3 regions of the Pseudomonas sp. LB3P31 genome follow, and region 1 is predicted to be linked to each of the others. Evidence: riboswitches for the same ligand, from Rfam matches in the RefSeq annotation. Region 1 holds a riboswitch; each other region holds the start of a gene.
What was found. A riboswitch is a leader RNA that binds a small molecule or an ion and turns the genes downstream of it on or off. The one in region 1 is predicted to bind cobalamin.
Positions count from the first base shown of each region.

Region 1 (2,260 bases):
CGGTTTGCGCGATACGCTTGATCATCTGGGCAGGTCTCAGTGGCACGGGAACGCGGAGCTGTGTCGGGTATCGTGCGCGGCATTGTGCACCGCTTCGATATGCGAGAAGCCGGCGAAATACACCAGGCCTGCGCCGAGGATCGACGCCAGTACGGCGGCGCTCAGGCGTTGAGTCAGGGTCGTGGTGCTGCTGGCGGTACGGCTAGCGGTAGTACTGATGGTCGACATGGCGCTTCCCTCTGGTCTGTCAGCGGGGTGAATAGAGCGCATGGAAAACCCCTGCGAATCGGGCACGCAGAAGCTCAAACAGCGCCCGCCCACCGCGGGTTTGTTAGTGGGCGAACCTTGAGTTCGCCAGGTGTTGCGGGCCGGTCTCCGGGCTCACGAGGGGTGCAGGCTTGCGCCGTTACCTGCAAGAGTCGCCTTCCCATGCCGAACTGCTGGCACAGTGGATCTGACACTTCGCTCGCTTACCGTTGCGGGGGCAGCACCGGACTGACATGGGCTTGAGTAAAGCACATGAATCACCGGTTTCCCGTTTCACCCTGTGAAGGGCACCCGTAACAAGTTGCGTAGGAGAGCATGGGCGGGGGTTTGGCGTCAATTGGCAAGGGTTCTCAATTGGCGAACTGCTTCTGTAGGAGCTGCCGAAGGCTGCGATCTTTTGATCTTGTTTTTTCAGAGCCAGATCAAGAGATCGCAGCCTTCGGCAGCTCCTACAGGGAGCGGCGCGACGCAGGAGCATTGACCCGCCCCAAGACCATGCGTAGCCTTGCGCTTTCGAGGTTCTTCGGCGTTGGCCGAAGCTAAGAAGGGAACGCGGTCAATGCCGCGGCTGCCCCCGCAACTGTGAACGGTGATGTTCGCTGCCACGCCACTGCAAACCCTGCGTCTATCGAGGGTGAGCGGGAAGGCGCAGTGAATGCCAGGCCCTGGGCCTCGCACGCCGTCAGCCAGGAGACCTGCCTCGACACAGATTCTCACTACAACCGGGCGGGGTGATCCGGTGGCGAACTCTCCCGCGCGCGCCTGTCGCAGCGATTGTCGTCCCGTATGCCCGCCACCTTGCCAAAGGGCATCCGATGAAAACACTGGCCAAACTCCCCGTCACCATCGTTACCGGCTTCCTCGGCTCGGGCAAGACCACCTTGCTGCGGCACATGCTCGACAACGCCCAGGGCCGCCGTATCGCGGTCATCGTCAACGAATTTGGCGAGCTGGGTATCGACGGCGAGATCCTCAAGCAGTGCTCCATCGGTTGCACTGAAGAAGAGGCCAACGGCCGCGTCTACGAACTGGCCAACGGTTGCCTGTGCTGCACCGTCCAGGAAGAATTCTTCCCGGTGATGCGCGAACTGGTGGCCCGTCGCGGCGACCTCGACCACATCCTGATCGAAACCTCCGGCCTGGCCCTGCCAAAGCCCCTGGTCCAAGCCTTCCAGTGGCCGGAAATCCGCAGCGCCTGCACGGTAGATGCGGTGATCACCGTGGTCGACAGCCCGGCGGTCGCGGCGGGCACTTTCGCCGCGTTCCCGGACCAGGTCGACGCCCAGCGCAAGCTTGATCCGAACCTGGATCACGAATCGCCACTGCACGAACTGTTCGCTGACCAATTGGCCAGCGCCGACCTGGTCATCCTCAACAAGTCCGACCTGATCAGCCCGGAAGACCTGGCCCGGGTGCGCCTGGAAGTCGCCGAGGAATTGCCACCGGCGGTCAAGGTCATCGAAGCCAGCAGTGGTCGCGTGCCACTGGACGTGTTGATCGGCCTCGGTGCCGGTTCCGAGGAGCACATTGACGGTCGCCACAGTCATCATGATCACCACCACGAAGGTGAAGACGATCACGATCATGATGCCTTCGATTCGATTTCCATCGAACTGCCGCAAGCCGACGAAAGCCTGCTGCTGGACGCATTGACCCAACTGGTCGTCAAGCACGGCATCCTGCGCGTCAAAGGCTTTGCGGCGATCCCGAACAAGCCGATGCGCCTGCTGATCCAGGGCGTGGGCACACGTTTCGACAAGCACTTCGACCGCCAGTGGGGCGCCGACGAAGCGCGCACCACGCGCCTGGTGCTGATCGGCCAGGAACTGGACGCCGTGCAACTTGAAGCGCAGCTGCGCGCCGCGCTCAGCGTGTAAGCCATGCACCTGCTCAGGACCCAGCCCGGCGGATTCGTCTCGGATGACAACATTGCCGACCTTGGACAGACCCCCGCCGAACTGGTGATCCTGTGCAGCGGCGATTCGAGCCTGGC
Region 1 is NZ_CM142710.1:653,211-655,470, reverse strand. Features, by position in the region: gene ACYZTK_RS02825 (CbtA family protein) at 1-25, opposite strand, end outside; gene ACYZTK_RS02820 (CbtB domain-containing protein) at 37-228, opposite strand; cobalamin riboswitch at 350-577, opposite strand; cobalamin riboswitch at 767-984, shown strand; gene cobW (cobalamin biosynthesis protein CobW) at 1,083-2,144, shown strand; gene cobN (cobaltochelatase subunit CobN) at 2,148-2,260, shown strand, end outside.

Region 2 (2,260 bases), 990 kb from region 1:
GATGTAGTCCGGCACCAGGTCGCTGCCGATTTCGTCACGCTCGTTGACCGCGGTCCACAGCGCACCGCTCTGGGGTTCCCAGGCCATGCCGTTGGGGTTGCGCAGGCCGGAGGCGAAGATTCGGTGATTGCCGGTGGCGCGGTCCACTTCCCAGATCGCCGCGCGGCCTTCTTCCTTGTCCATGCCGTTTTCTGCGACGTTACTGTTCGAGCCGACAGTGACGTACAGCTTGCTGCCGTCTTTGCTGGCGATAACGTTCTTGGTCCAGTGGTGATTCAGCGTGCCGCCTGGCAGGTCGACTACCTTGATCGGTTGCGACTTGATCGATGTATCGCCGGTTTCATAATGGAAGCGCAGCAGTCGATCGGTGTCGGCGACGTACAGATCATTGCCCACCAGGGTCATGCCAAACGGCGAATTGAGATTTTCCAGGAACACCGTGCGGGTTTCGGCGATACCGTCGTGATCTTTATCGCGCAGCAGAGTGATGCGGTTCGGGCTGGGGACGCCGGCGCCGGCGCGGCCCATGACTTTCTTCATGACCCAGCCCTTGATGCCTTTGCCGTCGTCGGGTTTGGGCGGGGCGTTGGTTTCGGCCACCAGCACGTCACCATTGGGCAGCACGTAAAGCCAGCGCGGGTGATCGAGGCCTTCGGCAAACGCAGCCACCTGGGTTCCAGTGGCGGCAGTCGGTTTGGCGCCGTCCGGCCAGCCGATTGCCGGGGCGATGTTCACCGTCGGCATCAGGGTCTTGTTCGGTTCTGGCAGTTTGGGTGACGGACCGGTGCCGTCGGAGACTTGCAGGCTGGAAGTTTCACCGCAGGCGGCGAGTCCTCCGGCTAACGCGACAACGAAAACGAGTTGGGACTTGCGCATGCTGACCTTCCCTATGAATGCAGTGACCTGTTCAGTAGAGAAGCGCAAATGCGCGATGGTTCAACGGTGCGACAGCAAATCAGCCGTTGAAGCCGCTCTTTAATTGACGCTCCACCCCCAACCCTCTAACCTTCGCGGCTTGTTTCAGGTGCCCTGTGACGTTGTCGACAGGGTGAAACAGGGAAGCCGGTGAGTGATCATCTCCATGGAGGACCGATCACGATCCCGGCGCTGCCCCCGCAACGGTAAATGAGTGAAGACTGCGCCGAGTGCCACTGTGTCGAGCGATCGATATGGGAAGGCGCGCAGTCCGGCCTGCAGCCGCTCATGAGCCCGGAGACCGGCCTGATCCATCCAGCGGCATCACGGTGGGCGATGCCAGGCTTCTTGCCGTCTATTCTTGTGCCTGCCCGCCGTTATCCAGCCCCAACGGAGAGCTTCCCCATGTCTGATACCCCCGAGCGTGACGAACGCCACCTGGCGCGCATGTTGCGCAAAAAAGCCGTGATCGACGAACGCATCGCCAACTCCCCGAATGAATGCGGCTTGCTGCTGGTGCTTACCGGTAATGGCAAGGGCAAAAGCAGCTCGGCGTTCGGCATGCTCGCGCGGTCCATGGGCCATGGCATGCAGTGCGGCGTGGTGCAGTTCATCAAGGGGCGTAACAGCACCGGAGAAGAACTGTTCTTCAGGCGCTTTCCGGAGCAGGTGCGGTTCCACGTCATGGGCGAGGGCTTCACCTGGGAAACCCAGGACCGCCAGCGTGATATCGCCGCCGCCGAGGCCGCCTGGGCGGTGTCCCGCGAGTTGCTGCGCGACCCGTCGATCGGCCTGGTGGTGCTCGATGAGTTGAACATCGCCCTCAAGCACGGCTATCTCGATCTCGATCAGGTGCTCAGTGATCTGCAGGCCCGCCCGCCGATGCAGCACGTGGTGGTGACTGGCCGCGGAGCCAAGCCGGAGATGATTGAACTGGCCGATACCGTGACTGAAATGGGCGTGGTCAAACACGCGTTCCAGGCCGGGATCAAGGCGCAAAAAGGCGTTGAGTTGTGAGTCAGCCTCGGCATTGCCCGGCGGTACTGATTGCCGCGCCGGCCTCCGGTCAGGGCAAGACCACCGTGACCGCTGCGCTGGCCCGGTTGCATCGCAACCAGGGGCGCAAGGTGCGCGTATTCAAGTGCGGCCCGGACTTTCTCGACCCGATGATTCTCGAGCGCGCCAGTGGTGCGCCGGTCTATCAACTGGATATGTGGATGGTCGGCGAGCAGGACAGTCGTCGGCTGCTGTGGGAAGCCGCCGGCGAGGCGGACCTGATCCTGATTGAAGGGGTGATGGGGCTGTTCGACGGCACACCATCAAGTGCCGACCTGGCGCGGCATTT
Region 2 is NZ_CM142710.1:1,639,772-1,642,031, reverse strand. Features, by position in the region: gene ACYZTK_RS07355 (PQQ-dependent sugar dehydrogenase) at 1-876, opposite strand, end outside; cobalamin riboswitch at 1,006-1,239, shown strand; gene cobO (cob(I)yrinic acid a,c-diamide adenosyltransferase) at 1,321-1,932, shown strand; gene ACYZTK_RS07345 (cobyrinate a,c-diamide synthase) at 1,929-2,260, shown strand, end outside.
Region 2: linked by a shared signal. The riboswitch ahead of cobO (cob(I)yrinic acid a,c-diamide adenosyltransferase) and the one ahead of cobW (cobalamin biosynthesis protein CobW) in region 1 are both predicted to bind cobalamin.

Region 3 (2,260 bases), 860 kb from region 1:
CCTTGTCGCTGGACAAGATGGGCACTCGGGAGCTTAGGAAGTTGCGCAAGCATTACAGCTCGCTGGGGGATGTGGAGGCGATTCAGCTGGATGATTGATCACGGCTGATGTAGCTATCGCGAGCAGGCTCACTCCTACAGGGATTTGGGCCAGGCACAGGTATCGGGCACACCAACGATCCCCTGTAGGAGTGAGCCTGCTCGCGATTGGTTGTCACTCCAACCCATCCGCATGCACAAAGCACAACTTATTGCCCTCCGGATCCCGGCAGTACGCGCCGAAATAATCCGGCGAGTAATGCGCGCGTATCCCGGGGGCGCCCTCATCTGTCGCTCCCCCGGCAATCGCCGCAGACCAGGCGGCCTGCACCTGATCGCGCGAGCGACAGGCAAAGCTGACCTGGGTGCCATTGCCCCAGTTGGCAGGTAACCCGTTGTAGGGCAGCTGGATGAAAAACTGTGGCCAGCTCTTGCCCGGATACTGCCAGCCCGAACCGGGCGGGCCGCCGTCGTTTTCGTCGGGCATGCGCTCCAGGCCCAGGGGTTGCAGGACTGCGTCGTAGAAGGTGGTCATGGCGACGAGATCGCGGGCGCCGATGATGATGTGGCTGAACATGGGGGCTCCTGGGATGGGCTGTTTTTGGGGATCGCGTTCAGTGTGATTAGCTTAGAGGCAAGATCAAAAGATCGCAGCCTCGTTGCACTCGTCAGCTCCTACGGGGGGACGGGACACGTTGCGGTCGCCGCTGCCGGCGATTTTGAGTGGGGGCGCGATCACACAGATTCCCCAAGTACCACCTGATCGACTACCATGCCGCCGCCGGTTTCCACATGGGATTAATAGGGAATCCGTGATGCTCTCGCAGCATCAAACGGAACTGCCCCCGCAACTGTAGGTGCTGAGCCTGCTCCACGACTGCCACTGGGATTTTTCCCGGGAAGGCCGGAGCCAGGTGATGACGCGCCAGTCAGGAGACCTGCCGGCCAAGCAAATTACTAACCGGCGGGGTGTCCGGGGAGGACATCCTTGCCGCGCGCGTCACCTTGGTGACAGGCCTTGCACTGCCCCGGCGGCAGCGTTCGATGATGTGTTTCCAGACCCTGCTACGTGTACGGTTGTTTCTGGAGATCGCCTCATGCTGCTGCCTCGCTTCGCTGCCCTCATCACTGGCCTCGGCCTGTGCGCCCTCGCCCAGGCGACACCGACCCCATATCCCCTGACGGTAGAAAACTGCGGCAGCACGCTGACCTTCCAGCATGCCCCTGCCCGGGCCGTGACCATCGGCCAGGCCGGCACGGAAATGCTCTACGCCATGGGCCTGAGCGACCGGCTGGTGGGAACTTCGCTATGGTTCAACGATGTGCTGGGCCGCTACCAGAGCGAGAACGACCGGATCGAACGCCTGGCCGACAACGAGCCGAGTTTTGAAGCGGTCATTGGCAAGCGCCCTGAGCTGGTGGCCGTCGAGCTGGAGTGGATGGTCGGCCCGCAAGGTGCGGTCGGCACCCGCGAGCAGTTTGATGAGCTGAATATTCCGACCTATCTGATGCCTTCCGACTGCGAAGCCAAGGACAATCTGGTCGGGGCCGACGGCACCCGCCTGGAAGCGTTCCGCATCGACAGCCTGTACAAGAGCGTCCACCAGCTGGCAGAAATCTTCGATGTGCAGGAGCGTGGCCAGCAGTTGACGGCCGAGCTGAAGGCGAGCCTGGCGAAGTCGATTGCCTTGGTCCAGTACAAGGACCTCAAGCACACCAGCGCGCTGTTCTGGTTCTCCAGCGCCAGCCTCGATATCGACCCCTACGTCGCCGGCCACAAGGGCATTCCCGACTTCATGCTCAACACCCTGGGCGTGCGCAACGTGGTGCAGTCCGATGAAGAATGGCCAACGGTGGGCTGGGAAACCATCGCCAAGGCCAACCCGACATTCCTGGTGATTGCCCGCATGGACCGTCGCCGGTTTCCCGCCGACGATCATGAAAAGAAACTGGCGTTCCTGCGCAGCGATCCGGTGACCCGCAACATGGACGCGGTGAAAAACAACCGCATCATCATCCTCGACGCGATGGCGATGCAGGCCAGCCTGCGGATGTTCGATGGCCTGGAAACCCTGGCCACCGCGATCAATGGCTACGACCTGCCAAAATGACCAGGTCGCTGATTCGCACGCTGTTGGCCTTCATGACCTTGCTCTTGGCAGTGGTCGCCGGCGTGGCCATTGGTGAAACGCCGATCGAGCCGGGCGTGGTGTTCAAGGTAT
Region 3 is NZ_CM142710.1:5,632,461-5,634,720, reverse strand. Features, by position in the region: partial or broken gene ACYZTK_RS25635 (low affinity iron permease family protein) at 1-98, shown strand, start outside; gene ACYZTK_RS25630 (VOC family protein) at 214-615, opposite strand; cobalamin riboswitch at 804-998, shown strand; gene ACYZTK_RS25625 (ABC transporter substrate-binding protein) at 1,136-2,149, shown strand; gene ACYZTK_RS25620 (FecCD family ABC transporter permease) at 2,146-2,260, shown strand, end outside.
Region 3: linked by a shared signal. The riboswitch ahead of ACYZTK_RS25625 (ABC transporter substrate-binding protein) and the one ahead of cobW (cobalamin biosynthesis protein CobW) in region 1 are both predicted to bind cobalamin.